2 regions of the Blastococcus deserti genome follow, and region 2 is predicted to be linked to the other one. Evidence: riboswitches for the same ligand, from Rfam matches in the RefSeq annotation. Region 2 holds a riboswitch; the other holds the start of a gene.
What was found. A riboswitch is a leader RNA that binds a small molecule or an ion and turns the genes downstream of it on or off. The one in region 2 is predicted to bind thiamine pyrophosphate.
Positions count from the first base shown of each region.

Region 1: linked by a shared signal. The riboswitch ahead of ACFSHS_RS04740 (ECF transporter S component) and the one ahead of ACFSHS_RS13550 (alcohol dehydrogenase catalytic domain-containing protein) in region 2 are both predicted to bind thiamine pyrophosphate.

Region 1 is NZ_JBHUHP010000003.1:63,551-75,189, reverse strand. Features, by position in the region: gene ACFSHS_RS04765 (SpoIIE family protein phosphatase) at 634-3,207, shown strand; gene ACFSHS_RS04760 (ATP-binding protein) at 3,230-3,676, opposite strand; gene ACFSHS_RS04755 (DUF1697 domain-containing protein) at 3,810-4,346, opposite strand; gene ACFSHS_RS04750 (energy-coupling factor transporter transmembrane component T family protein) at 4,376-5,143, opposite strand; gene ACFSHS_RS04745 (ABC transporter ATP-binding protein) at 5,140-6,552, opposite strand; gene ACFSHS_RS04740 (ECF transporter S component) at 6,561-7,178, opposite strand; TPP riboswitch at 7,175-7,278, opposite strand; gene ACFSHS_RS04735 (Nramp family divalent metal transporter) at 7,381-8,685, opposite strand; gene ACFSHS_RS04730 (Mut7-C RNAse domain-containing protein) at 8,873-9,580, opposite strand; gene ACFSHS_RS04725 (VOC family protein) at 9,891-10,403, shown strand; gene ACFSHS_RS04720 (acetate uptake transporter family protein) at 10,407-11,084, opposite strand; gene ACFSHS_RS04715 (hypothetical protein) at 11,084-11,566, opposite strand; gene ACFSHS_RS04710 (molybdopterin oxidoreductase family protein) at 11,563-11,639, opposite strand, start outside.
Region 2 is NZ_JBHUHP010000011.1:106,770-118,408, forward strand. Features, by position in the region: gene ACFSHS_RS13505 (PucR family transcriptional regulator) at 1-952, shown strand, start outside; gene ACFSHS_RS13510 (hypothetical protein) at 1,052-1,939, shown strand; gene ACFSHS_RS13515 (hypothetical protein) at 2,069-2,404, shown strand; gene ACFSHS_RS13520 (class I SAM-dependent methyltransferase) at 2,470-3,075, opposite strand; gene ACFSHS_RS13525 (DNA polymerase IV) at 3,164-4,558, opposite strand; gene ACFSHS_RS13530 (maleylpyruvate isomerase family mycothiol-dependent enzyme) at 4,655-5,275, shown strand; gene thiD (bifunctional hydroxymethylpyrimidine kinase/phosphomethylpyrimidine kinase) at 5,373-6,194, opposite strand; gene thiE (thiamine phosphate synthase) at 6,191-6,865, opposite strand; gene thiM (hydroxyethylthiazole kinase) at 6,862-7,674, opposite strand; TPP riboswitch at 7,668-7,761, opposite strand; TPP riboswitch at 7,831-7,939, shown strand; gene ACFSHS_RS13550 (alcohol dehydrogenase catalytic domain-containing protein) at 7,930-8,940, shown strand; gene ACFSHS_RS13555 (DEAD/DEAH box helicase) at 8,949-10,721, opposite strand; gene ACFSHS_RS13560 (alpha/beta fold hydrolase) at 10,788-11,639, shown strand, end outside.

The DNA.
Region 1 (11,639 bases), on a different contig from region 2:
CGCACGACCCCGAGCACGCCGAACCGGTCGCCCTCTTCCCCGGGCGACCGCGACCGACGACTCGGTCCCCGAGCTCTCCGATCCTGCCGGCCGACATCGGCCGCCCCTGGCTCCACTCCGACGGTGCTGTTCCGGCCGCCGACCGACCTCGACGCACGACGGTTCTCGCCTCGACCCCACCGCCGACTGCCCTGTGCAGCGCGCGGACCCTCCAGGGAGGCGCAGATCCCGTGCGGCGTCGCCGGCCGCGCACCGGAACCGTGGGAGAGGAAGAACAGGTCCTTCCGGTACCCGGGAGGGACGCTTCCGTCCCCGGGTCTCTGACCGGTCCGGCCCTGGCCAGCGGCGCCCGCGACCTCCGGCGCAGGACGGAACGCTCGCGGCGACCGGTCCCCGGTCCGGCGGCTCGCGGCCGGCGATGCTGGACGACGTCGCCTGGCACGTGGCCCCGTGCAGGCGGACACCATCCCCGTCCGCCACTCTCCCGCCGACGGGCGGGTGCCTCCCGGAGCCCCGCGAGGTGCCCGCCCCGGCCGGGAGGACCCGGTGCGGATCCGGCGGGCCGGAGCCGGGATGCTGGGATGTGATGCCGAGCAGGTGTGCCCGGCTCGTCCTGGTGGAAGGAACCCGACCGTGACCGCCCCCGAGCCCGCCGAAGGCTCCCTCCAGGGGCGGCTGGCCGCGGTCCGGCGGTTGCAGTCCACAGCCCTGGGCTCCCCTGCCCTCCAGCGGCTCACCGGCCTGGCCGTGCGGCTGCTCGGCGCGGACGCGGCATCGGTCTCCCTGCTCGGCGACGTCGAGACGATCGTCGGCGGCGAGGGTCTGCCGCCGGGAAGCCTGGGCCGCCAGGTGCCACTGCAGGAATCCTTGTGCGCCGTCGCCCTCGACGCCGAATGCGGACCCCTCGTGGTCCCTGACCACCCCCGCGACCCGCGACTGGCCGGACGGCCCCCTGTCGCCGGCGCCCGGATGAGCGCCTATCTCGGCGTCCCCCTCGTGGCGTTCGACGGCTCGCCCGTCGGTGTGCTCGCCGTCTACGGCCGGGAGCCCCGGCCGTGGACCGAGAACGAGGTGACGTTGCTCGGCCAGCTGGCGGACTCGGTGGCCACCGAGCTGGAGCTCTCCGCCCTCGGCCGCGAGTTTGAGGCGCACCGCCTCCGCTTCGAGCTCGCCATCGACGCGGCCCAGATCGGCAGTTTCGACTGGGACCTGGTCAGCGGCCGGCTGGTCTGGGACGACCGCATGGTCGAGATCTTCGGCTACGACCGGGACACCTTCATCGAGCGGATCGACGCCGCCATCGACCGCTGCCACCCCGACGACCGGCAGCGGCTGCTCGACGCGCTCCAGACGGCCATCGACACCTGTGGTGAGTACGACGCGGAGTTCCGCATCGTGCTGCCGACCGGGGAGACGCGCTGGATCCAGGGTCGCGGGCGCGCCCTGGCCGACGACCGCGGAAACGCGGTGCGGCTCCTCGGCGCCGGCTTCGACACGACGTCCCAGCGGCACGGGGACACCCGCGTCGCCCGCGTCCTCGAGGTCATGAAGTCGGCCTTCTTCGCCCTCGACCGGGAGTGGCGCTTCACCTACGTCAACACCGAGGCCGAGCGGGTCCTGGGCAGGCGGCGCGACGAGCTGATCGGCGGGGTCGTGTGGGAGCTCTACCCCGCCGCCGTCGGCAGCGACTTCGAGGAGAACTACCGGGCGGCGGTGAAGACGGGGGAGGAGCGGGTCTTCGAGGCCTACTACCCGGAGCCGCTGGACGCCTGGTTCGAGGTGCGGGCCTGGCCGGGCCCGGACGGCCTGTCGGTCTACTTCCTCGACGTCACCGAGCGCCGCCGGGCGGAGGAGCAGGCACGGCGGAGCGCCGCGCGGCTGTCGCTGGTCGCCGACGTGACCGCCGCCCTGTCGGCGTCGCTCACCAGTGGCCGGGGGGAGGAGGCCGCGCTGCAGCGGGTCGCGCAGTCCGTGGTCCCGGTGCTGGGTGACTGGGTGATCCTCAGCCTCGTCGACGAGGACGGCCGCATGCGCGACGTCGCCAGCTGGCACCGTGATCCGGAGCTGCGCGCGTCGGTCGCCCGGTACGCCGAGCTGCGGCTGGCCGCGCTCCCGCCGCACGCCCCCGTTCTGCGGGCCCTGGCCTCCGGGCAGGCGCGCACGATCGACGACGTGGGCGCCGTCGTCGGCCCGATGCTGCCGCCGGGAGAGGTGCGGGAGGTGTTCTGGCGGCTCTCGCCGAGGTCGGCGGTCACGCTGCCGATGGCGGCGCGGGGCCGGACGCTGGGTGCGCTGAGCATCTACCGGTCGGCCGACCGTCCGCAGGCCGACGAGGAGGACCTCGCCACCGCCCGCGACCTCGCCGGCCGGATCGCCCTGGCCCTGGACAACTCCCGCCTGTACGAGCAGCAGCGCCGCCTCGCCGAGGGCCTGCAGCGCAGCCTGCTGACCGAACCCCCGCAACCCGACCACGCCGAGATCGTCGTGCGCTACCGGCCGGCCGTGGAGGTCGCCGAGGTCGGTGGCGACTGGTACGACGCGTTCCTGCAGCCCTCGGGCGCCACGGTGCTGGTCATCGGTGACGTGGTCGGGCACGACACCGAGGCCGCGGCGGCCATGGGGCAGCTCCGCGGCATGCTCCGGGGCATCGCCTACCGGGACGGGCCCGGACCGGCCGCCGTCCTCACCGAGCTGGACGCCGCCATCGAGGGCCTCGGGATGGGCACCATGGCCACCGCCGCCATGGCGCGGGTGGAGCAGACCCCGGAGGAGCGGGCCGCCGGGCTCACGCGGCTCCGGTGGTCCAACGCCGGCCATCCGCCGCCCCTCCTGCTGCACGAGGACGGCCGGATCGACCAGCTCATCGGCCCGCGCGCCGAGCTCATGCTGGGCGTCGACCCCTCGGCGCGGCGTACCGACTCCGTGGTGACGGTCCGGCGCGGGGCGACGCTGCTCCTCTACACCGACGGCCTGGTCGAGGGCCGCGACCTGCCCCTGGACGAGGGCATCGCGCGGCTGGGTCGTGCGCTCGCGGAGCTGGCGGACGAACCGCTCGGGCTGCTGTGCGACGCGGTCATCGAACGGCTGCGCCCGGAGGGCCTGCAGGACGACGTCGCGCTGGTGGCCATCCGGCTGCACCGCGAGGACCGGCCGCGGCCGGCGGAGGCCGGTCCCCGGCACGTGCCGGACGGGGTCGACGGGTCGTAGCGCCCAGCCCGGGCCGTGGCGGTCAGCCGCGGCGCAGCAGCGCCCAGACGTGCTTGTGCCCGTTCTGGACGTACCAGCCGTGGGCGGTGGCCATCTCCGCGATGAGGTAGAGGCCGAGGCCGCCCTCGCTGGGGTCGCGGCCGACGGCCGGCGACGGGGGCACGGTGGCGGCCTCGTCGGAGACCTCGATCAGGTAGGCGTCGGGGGTGACGCGCACCGCGGCGTGAACCCGCCCGCCCCCGTGGCGCAGGGCGTTGGAGGCCATCTCGTCCAGGGCGAGGACCAGCTGGTCGCGGAGGTCGCCGGCCGTGTCGTCGTCCGCCCCGGCCGGGTGGGCCGCGGCGTGCCGGCGCAGCTGGGCGCGCACGCCCGGCAGCTCGGTGACGTCCCGGAGGTGCCAGGACAGCGCCGGAGCGGCCGGTGGCGGTGACGCCGACGGCCAGACCGGCCCGGCCGCCTGCCCTGTCACGCGCTGATCCCCTTGCCTCGTGCGGCCGTGCCGTGTGCAGCCTGCGCGGTCGCAGGCCAACACCTGCGTATGGGCCGACGCGGACCCGGCCAAACCTGTTGCGACGCGTGTCACTCCCGGGTGGGAACTCTCCTCAGCCGGCCAGTTCGGCGAGCTTCGTGACGGTGTTCCAGTTCCGGGAGGTCCCCGGCCGGCCGAGCAGCGTGTCCCACTTCCAGGAGGCCAGCGGCGTCCCCTGGATACCGTCGGGGAGCCACAGGTACAGCTCGCGGCCGCGGACCAGGTACTCGCCACCGCCCTCCACCGGGGGCAGGGCGTCGACCCGGGCGGGGTCGGGGGGATCGGCCATGAACGTGACCAGGTACCGGGCCGGGTCGGTGGCGACGGTGGCGAACGGGTCGCCGGCCACGATCGCGCCCATCTCGGCCCCGGTGCGGACCACGACCGGGACGGCGAGACCGAACTCCGCCTCGATGGTCGCGGTGAGGTCCGCGGCCAGCTCTGCCTCGCCGAGCGGGCTGTCGAGCACGACGTTCCCGCTGCGCAGATGGGTGCGCACGTTCGCGTGCCCCCGATCGGTGAGGACCTCGCGCAGCCGCGGCATGTCCACCTGGCGGGCGCGGCCGAGGTTGATGCCGCGCAGCAGGGCGACGTACCGGGTCGAGCTCACCGGCGCACCGTAGCGCCGGCCGCGGGCGATCAGCCGAGGACGGGGTTCCAGGCGCCGGTCAGCACGCTCAGGGTCACGGCCGCTGCGCACACGGCGGCGGTCCCGACGACGAACCAGGTGTCGCGCGGGTGCAACGACGATCCGCGGGCGTTGGTGCGGGGGATGCCGGAGTCGAAGCCGCGGGCGTCCATCGCCGTCGCCAGGCGGGTGCCGCGCCGGACGGCGCCGACCAGCAGCGCGAAAGCGGTACCGGCGAACAGCCGCAGCTGCGCGACCGGGTTCCCCCCGGCGTCCACGCCCCGGGCGCGGCGGGCGAGCCGGATGGTCTCCCACTCGGTGGCCAGCAGCGGGACCAGCCGCAGCGCGGCAAGCGCCCCGTAGGCGAACCGGGTCGGCACCCGCCAGTGCACGGTGAGGGCGTCGGCGAGCCGGACCGGATCGGTGGCGGCGACCAGCAGGATGCCCGGAAGGGCGAGCGCGATCACTCGCAGACCCCACGTGAGGCCGCTGAGCCAGGCGTCGGTGCCCGTCAGGGAGCCGAAGGCGACGTTGACCCAGGCGACGCCAGCGGCGCTCGCGAGCAGCGGCCAGGTGCGGCGGAGCACCTCCGCGGGCGAGGTCAGCCCCGCGGCCGGCAGGAGCGCCAGCTCGGCGGCGAGCACGACGCCCGGCGTCACCAGGTCGCCGCTGACCAGGAGCACCGCGGTGAGGATCGCGATCGCCGTCAGCTGGGCGACCGGGTTGATCACCGACAGCGGCACCGGCCGGGCCGGGCCCAGGGCGAGCGGCAGGCTCATGGGACCGCCACCGGCAGACCCAGGTGCAGGACCTCGTCGGCCAGAGCCGTCACCACCGCGGCGTCGTGGGTGACGACGCAGAGGGACCGCTCGCCGTCCTGCTGCTCGGCGAGGATCGCCACGAGCTCGGCCCAGGTGTCCCGGTCCTGGCCGAAGGTGGGCTCGTCGAGCACCAGGACCCGGGGGCGGGTGGCCAGCGCGGTCGCCACGGAGAGCCGTCGCTGCTGCCCGCCCGACAGGGTGAAGGGATGGGCCTCGGCCAGGTCGCCGAGGCCGAGCCGCTCCAGCAGCTCGTCGGCCAGCCGGGCGGCCGCGGTGTCGCCGGCACCCGACCTCAGCGGGCCGAGCGACAGCTCATCGCGCACCCGGGCGGTGAGGAACTGGTGCTCGGGCTGCTGGAAGACCGTGCCGATCCGCGTCACCAGTTCGGCGGCCCGCCACCGGGACGGCGGGTGCGCCGGCCGCCGGAGGCCCGCGCAGAGCGCCGGGGTGGCGACCACACGTCCTGTCGTCGGCGCGCGCAGGCCGGCCAGCAGGAGGGCCAGCGTGGACTTGCCGGTGCCGTTGGGCCCGGTCACGGCCAGGGTGCGGCCCGCGTGCAGGCCGACGTCGGTGGGGAGCAGGGCGGGCGTGGGAGAGCCCCGGTGGGTGTAGCCGGCCTCCTCGGCCGCCAGGAGGAGCGGGCCGACGGGCAGGGGCCGGCGGGCGGGGAACCGCAGGGGAGCCGGTGCCCAGCCCGGCCCGTGCTCGACCAGCCCGCCAGACGGCAGCAGTTCCACCACCCGGTCGACGAGGGGGAGCCAGGACTCGACGTCGTGGTCGACCACCACCAGCGTCGTGGAGCGGTCGGCGACGGCCCGCACGACCGCCGTCCGCACCAGGTCCGCGCCCTCGGGATCGAGCTGGGCCGTCGGCTCGTCGAGCAGGAGCAGCCCCGGGCGGGGAGCGAGGGCCCCGGCCAGCACCAGCCGCTGCTTCTGGCCCCCCGACAGGGCCGCGGTGGGCCGGTCGCGGCCGAGGTCGAAGCCCACCGCGTCGAGCGCGGCGTCGACCGCCGGCCAGATCCGCTCCGGAGGCGTGCCGGCGTTCTCCAGCCCGAACGCGACGTCGTCCCCGCTGCGGGTCATCACCAGCTGGGAGTCCGGCTCCTGGAAGACCATGCCCACCCGGTCCCTGCGGCGGCCGGGGGGCGCGCCGTCGACGCTCAGCTCTCCGGTGGCGTCGCCGCTCTCCGGTGTCAGCAGCCCGCCCAGCGCCCGCAGGAGCGTGGACTTGCCCGATCCCGACGACCCGGTGAGCAGGACCCGCTCACCGGCGCCGATCTCGAGGTCGACGTCCCGCACCGCCCAGGCCCGCCGGGTGGCGTGGCGGAACCCCCAGCCGGCGAGCCGGACCCCCGCGGGGTCCATGCCCGCCCTCAGACCCGGGTGCGGCCGGACGCGAAGGACGACAGCGCACCGCTGGCCGCCAGCGCCCGGGTGAGGGCCAGGCTGCCCAGCCCGGCGACGACGGCGGTGCTGGCGACCACCAGCGCGAGATACACGGCCTTCCACCCCACGGTCCAGTCGGGGTAGTAGTAGACGAGGTCCAGCACGGCCGCGGTCGCGCCGGCGAGTGCCGCGGAGAGCAGGGCCTGCGGCCAGCCGAAGCGGCGGTACCCGAAGGCCGCGAACCCCGCGTCGCCGGCCAGGCCCTGCAGCAGGCCGTAGACGATCGTCGTCGTCCCCCAGGCCGAGCCCAGCAGGGCCGAGACGATCGCGGCGACGAGCTCGGCGAACAGGCCCGCCCCTGGCTTGCGCACCACCAGCGGTGCCAGGACGGCGGGGATGAGCCACACGCCGTACATGAAGGCCTGGGCCGGCGGGAAGCCGGCGAAGGCCGCCCCAGTGCCGGCCCACAACAGGCCCCAGGCCCAGAAGACCACGCCGAAGGCGGCGCCGAGGACAGCGGTGACGACGATGTCGACGGTGCGCCAGCGGTTGCTCCGCTCCCCGACGGGAGCAGCGGACGACGGACGGACGGCCTGCTCGGCCATGATTTCCTCCAGACTCCCTGCGCCGGCATGACCCGGATCAGGTTCGAGGGTCTGCGGGATCCCGCACTCTCAGCGCCGAAGCGCTCCCCTGCTGTGTGTTCGGTTGTGCCGCCCACTCTAGACCTCCCGCGATCATGGCGCCGCGACCAGCCGCGACCGCCCAGCAGTGGTCGTCGCGCCGTGATCGTCGGGGAGCCGGCGCTCACCGCAGCGCGAGTCCGAGCAGCAGGTGGGCGTTGAGCGCGATGATCAGCACTGCCACCACGCTGCCCGCGACGGTGGTGATCCAACGGTTGACCCAGCCGGCCATCAGGTCGCGGCGGCTGGTCAGCCACAGCAGCGGCACGAGCGCGAACGGGATCCCGAACGAGAGCACCACCTGCGACCACACCAGCGCCGTCGTCGGGTCGCCGCCGAGGACCAGGACGGCCAGCGCCGGCGCCAGGGTGATCAGCCGACGCGTCACGACGGGGATGTGCCGGCGCAGGAAGCCGGCCATGACCACCTGACCGGCGTGCGTCCCCACCGACGAGGACGCGAAGCCCGAGGCGAGCAGGGCCACGGCGAAGGCGATCGCCGCGCCGGTGCCCAGCTGGTCGCCCAGACCGGCGTGCACGGCCTCGAGGGACTCGGCCTGGTGGCCGCCGGTGAACAGCTGCGCGGCGATGATCAGCATGGCGGCGTTCACCAGCCCGGCCAGTCCCATCGCGAGGAGCACGTCGAGCCGCTGGGCCCGCAGCAGCCGACGTCGTCCCTGCGCGGTGCGCCCGGCGGTGACGACGTCGCCGTACCGGCCGGGGGTGAGCGCGGAGTGCACGTAGATGACGTGCGGCATGACCGTGGCGCCGAGGATGCCGGTGGCCAGGACGACGCTGTCGGCGCCGTCGAAGGAGGGGACCATCCCGCCGGCGAGCCCGCCCGGGTCCACGCCGGAGCCGATCAGGGTGTACCCGAACCCGAGGCCGACGACGAGCAGGAGGCCGGTGATCACCCGCTCGAACGGCCGGTGCCCGCGCGACTGTGCGCCCAGCAGGACGAACGCGACGACGGCGGTGATGGCGCCGCCGATCGGCAGGGGCACCCCGAAGAGCAGGTTCAGCGCGACGGCGCCGCCGACGATCTCCGCCAGGTCGGTGGCGATCGCCACCGCCTCGGCCTGCACCCACAGCCCCCACGTCACAGGGCGGGGCAGCCGTTCGCGGCAGAGGGTGGCCAGGTCCCGCCCGGTGGCCAGCCCCAGCTTGGCGGTGAGCGACTGGATCAGCATCGCCATGAGGTTGGCCGCGACGATCACCCAGAGCAGCGTGTAGCCGAAGGCGGCGCCCCCGGAGAAGTTGGTGGCGAAGTTGCCCGGGTCCACGTAGGCGACGGCGGCCACGAAGGCCGGTCCCAGCAGCGGCCAGATACGCCGGCGCGGCTCGGACGGGCCGGGCGCCCGCAGCGGAGCGGTGCGGGCTGTGACCAGCGTGGTCGGCAGGACGGCGGCCTCGGTCTTCGACAGGTACACGGCGGCCTCGCGGTGGGGAGGAGCGGGTGGGATGGCGCTCCTGTCCTGCCCGGACCGGGTGACACACCGGGGCCGACCCGTGGCCCCCGGGGGCCAACGTCCGCGACCGCTCGCGCGAGGGCTGATCACTGGGCGCCGGTGCGCAGGTCCAGGCCCCGGATCTGCGCACCGGTGCACACCCTCGCGGTCACCGGCCTGTGGCGCTCCGGATCATCGCGTCGATCCGGCGGGCGTGCGCGCCGTGCCAGTACACCCGCGCGCACGCCCGGCACCGGACGAAGTCCTCGTAGGTCCGGCGGGTCCCGGCCTCCAGCCGGTGGGCGACCTCCTGCTTCGGCACCGTCTCCAGGGCGCCACCGCAGGCGGTGCAGCGGGTGAGGGGCGCTACCGGGGGCGCGAACCGGTCGAGGACGTCGGCCAGCTGCCCGTCGGGCCGGCTGCCCCGGACCAGCGCTCCCCGCGCGAGGGCCCGGCGCATCAGCAGGCGCCGGTCCTGGGTGAGCAGCACCCGCTCCTCGGCGAGCGCCCGCGCCACGAGATCGGAGTCGTCGGCCTCGTTGGACCAGGCGGCGTCGAGCCCGAGCAGGCGCAGGCGGCGGGCCAGGGTCCCGAGTCCGACGTCGAGCAGGAAGCCGCCCGCGGGCAGGACCTCGGGGCGGGCTGCCTCGGCCACCTCGATGCGGCCGCCGGCCACTGCCCGGGTCGCGTGCGTCGCGGGTGTCCCGTTGAGCCGCAGCTCGCCCACCTCGGTCAGCGGCACGCCGGCCGCCTGCACCAGGTGGCCCACCGTGGCGTCGGGGTCGAAGCGCATGCGCCGCATGCCGCGGTGGCGGTCCCGCGGCGGGAGGAGGAAGCGCAGTGGGACCGGGACGACGACGTCGACGCCCTCGATCACCCCGCCCCTCACCCCGCCCCCGCCCTCACTCCGCGCCCGCCCTCACTCCGCGCCCGCCCTCACTCCGCCACGACCCGCAGCGTCTTCATCGAGGAGTCCGCCGCGTCGGGGATCAGCATCCCGCGGCCACGCCGGTGGTGAGGCGGTCGAGGGCCTCCTGACTGATCCGCTCGCCGGGCGCCGGCACCGGCATGCCCGGCGGGGACGCGGGAGTGGTCCATCGCGGCCCACTACCCGCTCGGCGGGAATACTTGAACTCTCAAGCAAGTTGGTGCAGGGTGAGCGAGACACCGACAGCCAGGAGCCCGTCATGCCCGTCCAGCGCCTCAACCACGCCGTCCTGTACGTCCGCGACGTCGCCCGCAGCCACGCGTTCTACCGGGACGTCCTCGGCTTCCGCGTGAAGATGGAGATCCCGGGCGCCGCGGTCTTCCTGCAGGCCGAGGGCTCGACCAACGACCACGACCTCGGGTTGTTCCAGATCGGCGCCGGGGCCGGCCCCTCGGAGGCGGGCCGCCGCACGGTGGGTCTCTACCACCTGGCGTGGGAGGTCGACACGCTCGCCGAGCTCGCCCGCATCCGCGACGCGCTGCTGCAGGCCGGTGCGCTGGTCGGGGCGTCCGACCACGCCACGACGAAGGCGCTGTACGCCCAGGACCCGGACGGCATCGAGTTCGAGGTCTCCTGGCTGCTGCCCGCCGACCTGATCACTCCCGAGGTCACCGAGGGCGCGGCCATGACCGCCCCGCTGGACCTGGAGCGGGAGATCGAGCGCTACGGCGCCCACACCCGCGGCGGGGTCGGGGTCTCCGTCCCCGCCTGACGCTCACAGCTGCGGACGGACTCCCGGTTCGCTCGCCAGCTCCGCCGGCGCCATCGGTCCCTCGCCCCGCACGGCGCTCGCCGCTGGTCCGCGCCGACCGGCCGGCAGCACGGTGCGGCGGTGCGATCCCTCCAGCTCCAGGGCCAGGGCCGCGTAGAGGCCGAGGACGGCGAGCGCCAGCCCGACCCAGCCGGCGACGCTCTGCCACGTCGGAGAGGCCTCGAACTGGTAGAGCCCCGTGACGACGAAGCGCAGCCCCGCCGTCCCCATGACCGCGGCGGCCACCAGCTTGGCCAGCCCGGAGATCGCCGGCACGAACATGGCGATCCCCGAGACGACCAGCAGGACGCCGAGTCCCGCGCTGGTGGAGCCCGGCGGTGAGGTGTAGGTCGTCAGCCCGACGACGGCCCACGTGCCGGCGAGGATGCCCATGCCGGTCGCGGCGACCGGGTCGCGGGCGAGGAAGCCCATCACCGAGGCCAGGAGCTGCAGAGGCACGGTGGCCGCCATCGCCGTGATGGCCGCGACCCGGCCCTGCTCGGGCGGGATCCAGCCGAGCTGCAGCGCGGAGAACACGGTGGTGGCCAGGGCCAGCGCCAGGAAGCCCAGGGGCAACGGGGTGGCGACCGGCCGGAGGACGATGCGGGTCGCCGGTTCGCCGGTGTGCCCTGAGGAGCTCATCAGCTGACCAGGATCTGGGTCGCTGATTCCTTGATCCGGCTGTTGGCCCACCGAGCCTGGCGCAGGTTCTGCGGGTGGCACCGCTGCGCCAGCCCCAGCAGCTCCGCGTCCTGCAGGCCCTGGGCGACCTGGGCCACCATCTCCCAGTCCACGGACACGCCCTGGGCGTGGATGAAGATGCTGCGGAGGTCGCGCAGCAGGAGGAGCGACGGCGCCGAGCGGCGGCCGAGCAGGTCGCTGACCGCCTCGCTGAGCTTTCCCAGGAGCGTGGACTCACCGGCTGGTTCGGGGTCCAGCTCGACGCCGTACCGCTCGCCGAAGGGGGCGAGCCGGCGCACGTGGTCCTGGGACCAGGTGGCGAGGTCCTTCCCGACGTGGAAGACCTCGTGGTCGGCCTTGTGCCGCTCCGCGACGGCGAGCAGCTGGTGGGCCAGGTGGTTCTCGGAGCGGTGCAGTTCCTCGAGCGCCAGACCGATCCTCATCGCGCGCCTCCGTCGGCCGGCAGCGTCTCCTGCACCTCGGCCGTCCGTCCGCCCCTCGTCGGGGCCGGCCCCG
Region 2 (11,639 bases):
CGACGGCGCGTATGCGCTCGGCCGGGGCGAGGCCCGCAGCGGGCGGTCGATGGATGCGCTGCTGGGCGCCTACCGGGTCGGGGCTCGGGTGTCGTGGCGGCACATGGCGGCCAGCGCCGTCGCCGCCGGGCTGGGCGTCGAGCAGCTGGCCCGTTTCGCGGAGCTGGTGTTCGCCTACATCGACCAGCTCTCGGCGGCTAGCGTGGCCGGGCACAGCGACGAGCTGGCCACCAGCGGGCGCGTGCGCGAGCGCTACCTGGAGCGGCTGGCGAACCAGTTGCTGGCCGGCGCTCCGAGGGAGGACATGCTGGCGGCCGCCGAACGCGCCGACTGGAGCACGCCGCGCACCCTGACCGCGGTGATCCTGCCCGAGGCCCGGGTGCGGGGAGCGCTGGCCTCGCTGGACGCCCGCACGCTGCGGTCCACCGAGGAGGTTCCCGGGCTCGCCTCCTCCGGGGATCTGGTGGTCCTGCTGGTCCCCGACGCCGAGGGCCGGTCGCGACCGGCGCTGGTGCGCTCGCTGCGCGAGCGGGAGGCCGTGGTGGGGCCCGCGCGCCCCTGGGCGGAGGTGCACAGCTCCTACGCCCGCGCCCTGCGGGCACTGCACCTGGGGCTGACCGTGGACGGCCCGGAGCCGCTCGACACCGAGGGCCGGCTGGCGGACCTGGTGCTGCGGGCCGACGAGACCGCGCTCGGCGACCTCCGCGCCCAGGTGCTGGCCCCGCTGGCCGGCCTGGGGCCGGGCGCGCGGGAGAAGCTGACCGAGACCCTGCGGTCGTGGCTGCTGCACCACGGGCGGCGGGAGGCCATCGCGGCCGAGCTGTTCGTCCACCCCCAGACCGTGCGCTACCGGATGGGCCAGCTGCGCGAGCTCTACGGGAACCGGCTGGAGGACCCGCGCACGGTGCTGGAGCTGACCCTCGCCCTGGGCGTTCCGCCGGTCACGGCCTGATCGGCCCGGCATCCGTCGCGCAGGCGGGGGCTCGGGAGGCGGACGGGGTTCCCGGACCGCTCTGGCGCGGATCGGCTGCGACGGGGCAGGGTTGTCGGGGTGGGTGTCGACCTGGCGGCTGCTGCGGAGTTCCTGGCCGGTGCGGCGCGCGTGCTGGACCGGAGGCGCTTCGACCTGCTGTTCGGGGACGGCGGCGCGGCACCCGTGCTGGCCGCCGTCGACGGCTACCGGAACCCGGACGGCGGCTACGGATGGGGCCTGGAGCCGGACCTGCGCTCGCGGACCAGCCAGCCGGGCGGGGCGCTGCACGCCCTGGAGGTGTTCGCCGACGTCGCCCCGGTCGTCACCGGGCGGGCCCGCGAGCTCTGCGACTGGCTGGAGGGCGTGACCCTGCCCGACGGCGGGCTCCCCTTCGCGCTGCACGTGCCCGACCCGGCCGCCTGTGCGCCGTTCTGGGCGTCCGCCGACGCGGGGACGTCGTCCCTGCAGATCACCGCGGTGGTGGCGGCCGCCGCCCACCGGGTCGCGGCCACCGATCCAGCGGTGGCCGGCCACCCCTGGCTGGCCCGGGCCACCGACCACTGCCTGCGTGCGGTCCGCGACCTCGGCCCCGAACCGCACGCCATGGTGCTCGCCTTCGCGGCGCAGTTCCTCGACGCTGCGGCCGCGGGAACGCCGTCGGCCACCGGGCTCGTCGAGCACCTGCGGCCGCACGTCCCGCCCGACGGCCTGCTGCACGTCGCCGGCGGCGCGGAGGACGAGTACATGCGCCCGCTGGACTTCGCCCCCGTCCCGGGCGGGCCCGCCCGCTCTCTCCTCGGCCCGGGCGTCGTCGAGGCGGAGCTCGAGCGCCTCGCGGCCGCGCAGCAGCCCGACGGTGGCTGGCCGGTCGACTTCGCCAGCTACTCCCCCGCGGCAACCTTGGAATGGCGCGGCCACCGCACGGTCGAGGCGCTCCTGTTGCTGCGCGCCAACGACGTCCTCTGAGGCCTGCTCGGCGGAACCTGTGCCGGTTCCCAGCCGAGAAGCAGTGCCGGTACAGCGTCAGCGCAGGGTGCCCCCCGACCCTCGGTCCTGAGCGGCTCGGCAGGAGCCGACGGAGAGAGGAGCACGCGCATGGATGACATCAGGGGCGACCAGGCCGAGGTCCGGGAGCGGATGGGTTCCCGCGCCTGGGTTCGCACGGTGGGCCTCATCGGCAGCGGGCTGGTCGCCGGCGGCATCATGGCCGGCACGCTCACCGCGACCGCCGCCGAGGACAGCACCCCGACCCCCTCGGTGACGCAGTCGGAGGACGCCGCGGCCACCGAGGAAGGCACCATCATCGAGCGGGCGGCGACGCCGGAGGACTGTCCCGAGGCCGCCGACGGTGACGCCGGCACCGACGGCGGCACGGTGCCCGACGACAGCGCCGGATCCGAGGGCAGCACGGACGGCGACGCCACCGCCTGATCCCGCGCGGATGTCGCGCGGCCCGTCGCCGGACCGGCGGGCCGCGCGGCGTCCCCAGGGGCCCGTCAGGCCGGGCGCAGCAGGGCGACCAGGAAGTCGGACCCGGCGGTGAACGGCCGCAGGTCCCACGTCGACAGCAGCAGGTCCGCTTCCCAGCCGGTCGCCCCGGCGTCGGCGAGGAAGTCGTCGAAGTCGTAGCCGCGCCCGGCGCCGAACCCGATGGCCGCCCGGCCGTCGGCCCGCAGGTGGGCCCGCATCCTGCGCAGCACCTCCTGCCGGGTGGACTCCGCCAGGAAGGTCATCACGTTGCCGGCGCAGACGATGACGTCGAACGGCTCGGGGATGCCGGCGGCCGCCAGGTCCAGCTGGGCGAGGTCGCCCACCAGCCACCGGGCGCCGGGATGCTGCTGCCGCGCCTCGGCGACGAGCACCGGGTCGCCGTCGACCCCGACCACCGCGTGCCCGACCGCGGCGAGGTATCCCCCCACGCGCCCGGTGCCGGACCCGGCGTCGAGGACCCGTGCGCCGCGCGGCAGCATCGCGTCGACCAGCCGGGCCTCCCCGACCAGGTCGTGCCCGGCGTCGGCGAGGTCGCGGAAGCGCTGGATGTAGGCCACCGAGTGCTCGGGATTCTCCTGCGTCAACCGCGTCCACATGCTGGGTTCGGGCATGGGGCCGTTCTACACGGCGCCGTCCCTTCCGGCGCCGGGCAGGACACCCGGACGGGGCATCCCCCGCCGCGGCCGTGGCGCCGCCGGGTCACTCCGGCGTCCGCCAGTCGGGCGGGTCCGCCGGCTGCAGCAGCGGATCGTCGGCCGCCAGCGTGCGCACCGGTCCTGGTCCGGTCAGCGGACCCTCGAAGCGGACGGTGACCCGGCCCAGGCCCCGGCCCCACACCCAGCCGGCACCGAGCTCCGCGTGGCGGACGTCCTGACCCGGCCACCACCGGCGTTCCGCGGGCAGCTGCTCGGCGGAAGCGCCCGCCGGCGCCTCCCCGGCGGGCAACCCGTTCTCGGCGGGCAAGGCGTCCCCCGCGGTCGACGGGTCCTCCGGAGCCGGCCCGTCGTCGTCGATCGGGCCCTCGGCGAAGAGGTCGCCCTGCACGTAGACCGACAGGCCCGAGACCCCCACGCCCAGCAGCCGCAGGCCGCCGCTCGCGCCCGCCTCGGCGAGCAGCCGCCGGGCGGTGGTGGCGATCGTGCGGGGGTCGTCGGTCGGTTGCGGCAGGGTCTGCGACCGCGTGAGCGTGGTGAAGTCGTACCGGCGGAGCTTCAGGGTGACCGTGCGCCCGGAGTGGGCGGATGCCTGCAGCCGCCGGCCCACCCGCGCGGCCATCGAGTCGATCTCGCGCCCCAGCACGTCGAGGTCGGTGAGGTCGCGCTCGAAGGTCTCCTCGTGCGACACCGACTTCACGCCCCGGTCGGGGACGACGGGGCGGTCGTCCTCGGCCCGCGCCAGGGCGTACAGCCCGGCCCCGTGCGCCCTCCCGGCCAGCGCCACCAGGTCGGTCAGCGACTTCGCCGCCAGGTCGCCGACGGTCTTGACGCCGACCTGGTGCAGCCGCTCGGCGGTCGCCGGACCCACGCCGCCCAACCGGGTCACCGACAGCGGATGCAGGACGTCCAGCTCGGTGCCCGGCGGGACGACGACCAGACCGTCGGGCTTCTGAAGATCGGAGCCGATCTTGGCCATGAGCTTGGACGTCCCGATGCCGACCGAGCCGGTCACTCCCCCGGTCGCCTCGGCGATCCGGACCTTCAGCCGCCGCGCGAGCTCGGTTACCCCCGCGACGGACAGGTCGTGCCCCTCGCCGGCCGCCAGGTCGACGTAGGCCTCGTCCAGGGACGCCGGCTCGACCAGCGGCGACAGCTCCCGCAGCAGGCCCATGACCACGTCGGAGGTGCGCCGGTAGGCGGCGAACCGGCCGCCGAGGAACGCCGTCCCCGATGGGCACCGCCGCCGCGCCTCCGCGGTCGACATCGCGGAGCGCGCTCCGTAGGCCCGCGCCTCGTAGGACGCCGTGGCGACGACGCCGCGCCCGCCCACCCCACCGACGACCACCGGCCGGCCGCGCAGGGACGGCTTGTCCCGCTGCTCGACCGCGGCGAAGAAGGCGTCGAGGTCCAGGTGCAGGACGCTCGCCTCCCGCCGCACGCCGCACCCACTTCCGCCCATTCGTCCCACGTGTCCGCACGCCATTGTCGGTCGAGGCGGCGACAGGTCCGGTGACGGCGCCTAGGGTCCCGGCGCATGACCGTGATGGACCTGGCACGAGCCGAGCGCGAGGACCTGCTGGAACTCCTGGAGCGGCTGACTCCCGACCAGTGGCGGGCACCGTCGCTGTGCGAGGGCTGGAGCGTGCACGACGTCGTCGCCCACGTGCTCAGCTACGACGAGCTCGGCCCGCGGCAGCTGGCGGCACGCTTCGCTCGCGGCCTGTTCCTCGTCGACCGGGTCAACGCCGTCGGTCTGCGGGACTACACGGTGCGCACCCCGGCCGAGCTGGTCGACCTGCTGCGGGCACACCTCACCCCGAGCGGGCTGACGGCTGGGCTGGGCGGAGCGATCGGCCTGACCGATGTGATGATCCACCAGCAGGACATCCGCCGTCCCCTCGGCGAGCCCCGGCACATCCCCGCCGAGCGTCTCCTGCCGGCCCTGCGCACCGCGCTGTTCAGTCCGGTGCTGCGCGGCGTCGTGCGCGTCCGCGATGTGCGGCTGGTGGCGACCGACATCGACTGGAGCTTCGGGCGGGGACCCGAGGTCCGCGGGACGGGTGAGGCCCTGCTGCTGGCCGTGGCGGGACGCGGTGTGGTGGCCGATGAGCTCTCCGGGCCCGGACGCGACCGGGTGACGCGACGGCTCGGCTGACCGCAGGCTCCGGAGCGAGGGCTCGTCTCGGTGGCCGCCCGCCGTGGCGAGGGGTCGAGGCCGAGGCGCGGGATCCGCGCCTCCGCGGCACCTCCGATCAGTCCGGCCACACCCCCGCGAAGTGGTGGACCGGGCCGTGCCCCGAGCCGACGCCCAGACTCCCGCCACCCTCCAGCGCGCGCTGGAGGTAGTCGCGGGCCTGCTCGACCAGGGGCAACCAGTCTCCGCCTCCGGACCGGGCGGCGAGCGCGGCGATCGCCGAGGAGAGCGTGCACCCCGTCCCGTGCGTCGCGGTCGTCGCCACCCGGGGACGGCGGGTGGTCCACACGCCCCCGGCGGTCGCCAGCACGTCCACGCTCTCGTCCCCGCCCAGGTGGCCGCCCTTGAGCAGCACGGCTCCGGGGCCGAACTCCAGCAGGGCGCGGGCCTGGTCGGTCAGGTCATCCGCTTCGGTCGACGGCTCCACCTCGAGCAGCGCCGCGGCCTCGGGCACGTTCGGGGTGATCAGGTCGGCGACCGGCAGCAGATCGGTACGGACGGCGGCCACCGCCTCCTCGTCGATCAACCGGTCGCCGCTGGTCGCCACCATCACCGGGTCGCAGACCACGGGCCCGGGGCGACGTTCGGCGAGCACGGCGGCGACCTCCCGCACCACGTCCGCGGTGCCCAGCATGCCCAGCTTGGTGGCGTGGACCTCGACGTCGTCGAGCAGCGTGCGCAACTGCAGTCCCACGAACGCCGCCGGGACGGGATGAACGCCGGTGACGCCGCGGGTGCTCTGCGCGGTGAGCGCGGTGAGCACGGCGGTGCCGTAGGCGCCGAGGGCGCTGAAGGTCTTCAGGTCGGCCTGGATGCCGGCACCCCCGCTGGGATCGCTGCCGGCCACGGAGAGGGCCGTGGGCGTGCGTCCGGCGGTCACCGCGCGAGCTCCGCCAGGCGGCCACGGCGGATCTCCGACCGCAGTTCCCGGGCCGCGGCCGTGGGGTCGGCGGCAGCGCAGACGGCGGAGACGACGCACAGCCCGTCGACACCGGCGGCAGCGACCTCCGCCGCCCGGTCGACGGTGATCCCCCCGATGGCCACGCTGGTCAGCCCGCCGGCCCGGGCCGCGGAGGCCAGGCTCCGGACGGCCGCGGTCCCCAGTCCGGGGCCGGCCTCGGGCTTGGTCGGCGTGGCCCACACCGGGCTGAGGCCGACCACGTCGACGGTGCCTGCGGGCAGCCGCAGCGCCGCGTCCAGATCGGCCGCGCTCTCCACCGACAGGCCCAGCCACGGGTGGGGGCCGATCAGCGCCCGGACCTCGGCGACGGCAAGGTCCCCCTGGCCGACGTGGATGCCGTTCGCGCCGGCCAGCAGGGCGACGTCCACGGCGTCGTTGACGACGACCGCCACGTCGGGGCGGCCGGCGAGTGACGCCTGCACGGCGCCCGTCAGGGCCAGCAACTCCCGCCGGGAGGCGCCCTTGTCACGTACCTGTACGGCGGTCACCCCGCCGGCCACCGCGGCCTTGACGACGTCGGCCACCGGCCGGGGCCGGCAGAGCTCGGTGTCGGTGACCAGGTAGAGCGTCGGGTCGAACGGCCGCCTCATCCGGCGCCCCGGACGTCTTCCGCACGCAGGTCGGCGCCGGCCACGGCGTCCCCGTCCACCCCGTCGAGGGCGTCGAGCCACGCGACGGCGAACGTGCCGGGCCCCGCGGCGGCGGCGGCCGCCCGCTCCGCGGCCAGCGCGACGTGGGCGTGCGCGGCGACGGCACCGGCGAGGGGGTCGTCGGTGACGGCGAGGTAGGCCGCCACCAGGGCGCCGAGCGCGCAGCCGGCCCCGGTCGTCCGGGTGAGCAGCACCGACCCGCCGCCCACGCGCACCGTCCGCCGTCCGTCGGTGATCAGGTCGACCTCGCCGCTCACCGCGACCACGCCACCGGTGCGGCCGGCCAGTTCCGCTGCTGCGGTGACCGCGTCATCGGTGGCAGCGGTGCTGTCGACGCCCCGTCCGCCTCCGCCGGCACCGGCGAGCGCCATCACCTCGGACGCGTTGCCGCGAACCACGGTGGGGCGCAGCGCCACCAGGTCGGCAGCCAGCTCCGTCCGATAGGCCAGGCCGCCGACGGCGACCGGGTCGAGGACCCAGGGAGTGCCGGCCGTCCAGGCCGACCGTGCCGCCAGCCGCATCGCCTCGGCGGTGCGGCGGTGGACGGTGCCCACGTTGACCAGCACGGCGGAGGCCACGACGGCGAAGTCGCCGGCTTCCTCCGGTGCGTCCACCATGGCCGGCGCCGCACCGGCGGCGAGCAGCGCGTTGGCGGTGATCGACTGCACGACCGTGTTGGTCAGGCAGTGCACCAGGGGTGCGTTCGTGCGCACTGCCTCACGGGCAGCGCGGAGATCGACGGCTTCCACGCCGGTGACATCCCTTCGCCAGTGCGAACTGGAGCAGGTTCGACGGGTCTGTTCTCAGTCCCTGGAGGGACACCCCGTGCCACGTACGCAGCGAACCTAACAGGAGTCGGGTGGCCGGGCGGCCCCGGGCGAGGACCACGGCGACCGGCTACCGTGCCGTCCGTACGCGGGAGCCCGTCGAAACGGGCTGAGAGGGCGGCTGCAGCCGCCGACCGTTGGAACCTGTCCGGGTCATGCCGGCGTAGGGAGGCAGTTGTGCGTGCTGTGCGTTTCCACGGAGCGGGACGGCCGGCGGTGGTCGAGGACGTCCCCTCGCCTCGCCCCGGGCCCGGGGACGTGCTGATCGACGTCGCGGCCGCGGGGGTGTGCGGGACCGAGCTGCACTTCCTGGACGGGCTGCTGACCCCGGCACGAGCGCCCATCACGCTGGGCCACGAGGTGGCCGGCGTGATCGCCGAGGTCGGCGACGAGGTGGATGACGTCGCAGTGGGAGACCGCGTCGCCGTCCACTACCTGCACGCCTGCCATCGGTGCCGCTCGTGCCTCGCCGGCGACGACCACCTGTGCGACGCGCCCCTCGGCTTCCTGGCCTTCGCCACCGACGGCGGGTTCGCCGAGCAGGTCGTGGTGCCCGCCTCGGCCGCGGTCCGCGTGCCCGAGACGCTCGACCTGCCGTCCGCGGCCACCCTGTGCTGCAGCGCCACCACGGCACTGCACGCGGTGGACGTGGCGGCCGTCCGTCCCGGATCCACCGCCGTCGTCTACGGAACCGGTGGCGTCGGCCTGGCCCTGGTCCAGGTGCTGCGGGAGGTGGGGGCGCGGCCGGTGGCGGTCGCCCGGAACCCGCACCGCCTCCGCCTCGCCCGGAAGCTGGGCGCCGACGTGACGGTCGACGGGACCGGGGACGTCGCGACCGCCGTCCGGGAGGCCACCGGCCGCGCCGGCGCCGACGTGGTCTTCGACCTGGTCGGCACCCGGGAGACCGGCGCCGCCGCACTGGCCTGCCTGGGCAAGCGGGGAACCCTGGTCTACGTCGGCTACAGCTTCGACACCGTCGAGATCAACCCGCTCGGCCTCGTGGTCCCCGAGCAGCGGATCGTGACGTCGGTCGGCAACCGCCGCTCCGAGCTCGTGGCGGCCCTCGACCTCGCCGCGCGCGGCCGGCTGCAGACGACGGTCACCGAGCACGCCCTGGACGACGGCCCGCGCGTGCTCGAGGAGCTGCGCGCCGGCCGTGTCGTCGGCCGGGCGGTGCTCCGGCCCTGATGACCGGGTCAGTCGTCGGTGAGTGCGGCCGCCGGCAGCCAGTCGGCGTCGAGCAGCTCGGCGATCTCGCGCAGGGACGACGTGTCGGCCCCGGCGGCCGAGCCGCTGACCGCGAGCCGTTCGACCATGACGCGGGCGACCTGCTCCTCGACCGTGTCCTCGGCGAACGCGATCCGCCACGGCGAGGTCCGCCCGTCCCGGTGGGTGCGGCCGGTGACCTGCCGGGCCTGGATGCCGGAGAAGCGGGGCTGGTGGAACAGCCCGACCCGTGGCGTCTCCGAGGCGGGGCGTCCGTCGGGCAGGAGCTCGCCGGCGTGCAGCGAGATCGACGCGGTGACCGTGAAGACGCAGACCCGGGCCTCGCCCCGCTGGAACCGCAACCGCTCGCGCTCCGGATCACCGAGGCCATGGTCGAACCGGTCGCGCCCGTAGATGCCGGCCACCGGGATCCCCGCGTCGAGCAGGGCCTCCCGGATCGGATCGGCGGCCGTCTCGACGAACTCGACCGACACCGCGACCTGCCGCTCGGCCTCCACCTGGGCCTTCACCCAGTCGACCGTGGCCTGGACCCGGATCAGCCCGGCCTTCTGCCGGAACCGCAGCAGCGCCGCCCGCCCGCGGGCGCCCTGGCGTGCCGTGCGCGCCAGCCGCATCTCCGCGCGGAACTCCGACCACTCCGAGTCGTAGGCCGCCCGCTCCGCGGGGGTCAGCGCCACCGGCGTCCCGCTCACCGAGACCGGCCCCCAGGGCGCACCCCGGTGCAGCGTGCCGGGCGGGTCGGCAGCTGTCAGCCACGACTGCAGCCTGGTTAGGTCAGCGCGCCGCTGGTCGGGGTCGTCGGTCCACTGCCACCCGTAGCGGCCACGTTCCACGTGGAACCCGTGCGCGGCGAGCTGCTTCGGCAGGTCGGCCCACTCGCGGACCGGCTCCCCGTGCCGGACGGCGAACTCCGGGGCCAGGTACGGCAGCTCCAGCGGCGTGTGCGCCGGGGTGGCGGTGGCGGCCAGCACGAACGGGGCGTCCTTCCCCCGGCCGGCGCCCGACACCGCCTTCCAGTGCTTCCAGCGCTGCGTCGTGGTGTGCCGCACCATGTGGGCCTCGTCGGCGACGACGACGTCGAACCGGAGTTTCGCGACCTTCCCGAGCCGGTCCCAGGTGGTAACGCACCAGCGCAGGCCGCCGTCACCGAACCCGGCGATCGAGCGGGTCCAGTGCGGGATGGTGATCGCCGCGGGGCGGTCGGCGACCACCAGGACGGTCCGCACGTGGCGCTGCTCGGCGACCGCCTTGACCGCGAGGATCGCCGTCCCCGTCTTGCCCACCCCGGGGTCGTCGCCGAGCAGGAACACCCGGCCCCCGGCCGCCGCGTGCGCCGCGATCACGTCGGCGCCGTCGCACTGCTGGTCGCGGGGCGTCAGCGGCCGGGCGAGCGGCACCGGCCGTGGCTTCTCGTTGACCTCGTCCTCGAGGAAGCGCTCGAGCGTGTACGGCGGCGGGTCGTAGGGCGCCAGCTCCGGCGGGAGCTCGGGCCCCACCCACACGTGGGCCTGCAGGCCGGCGTGCCAGACGGCGCCGGGGGCCGGCGCCCGGAACGGCACCGCCAGGACCCACACCCGCTCGCCCGGACCCGCCGTGGGCACCTCGGGAGCGGCCTTCGCGGGCCGCTTCGACGCCGCCGCGGTGGACCGGCGGCGGGTCGTGGCGCGGGTGGTCTTGTTCGCGGTCGTGCTGCGGCTGGTCGTGCCGGCGCTTCGCGTGCTGCGCCGCCGTCGTCCGGGCATGTCCCTCCCCCTCGTCCCGGGCACCGTAAGCGGCGGCACCGGCGGAACGTCTGATGGAATCGCCGGGTGACCGAGGACGCCGGCAACGACGAGCGCCTGGCGTCGCGCACCCTGGGGGAGTCCGGGCCGCGGGTCGTCTTCGTCCACGGGCTCTTCGGCCAGGGCAAGAACTGGACGACGATCGCCAAGGGTATGGCCGACGGCCACCGCGTCACCCTGGTCGACCTCCCCAACCACGGGCACTCGCCGTGGACGGAACGGGTCGACTATCTCGACATGGTGCGGATGCTGGCCGCCGAGCTCGAGCAGCTGGGTGAGCCGGTGACCCTGGTCGGGCACTCGATGGGCGGCAAGGTGGCGATGCAGCTCGCCCTGCGCCGGCCCGAACTGCTCCGGGCGCTGGTCGTCGTGGACATCGCCCCCGTCGAGTACCCGCTGCAGGGAGGGCGCACGGACGACCCGGACGAGGAGGCCTCGCCGTTCGCCGCGTACATCCAGGCGATGCGGGCGATGGACCTCGACCGGCTGAGGACCCGCGAGGACGCCGACGCGGCGCTGAAGGAGGCCGTCCCCAGCCGGATGGTGCGCAGCTTCCTGCTGCAGAGCCTGGTCCGCGAGGGGCTGAGCGACCAGGAAGGGCGGCCCGCCCCCGGATGGCGCTGGCGGCTGAACCTGGAGCTGCTGGAGCGCGACCTCGAGGAGCTGCGCGGCTTCCCCGAGCCGCCGCCGGGAGCCACCTACGACGGGCCGGTGCTGTGGGTGGCCGGGGCGAACTCCAGCTACGTGCTCGACCGCGACCGGCCGCACATGGACGCCCTCTTCCCCGCCACCCGGCTGGTCCGCATCAAGAACGCCGGACACTGGGTGCACTCGGAGCAGCCCGAGATCTTCCTGACCACGCTCCGCCTCTTCCTGGAG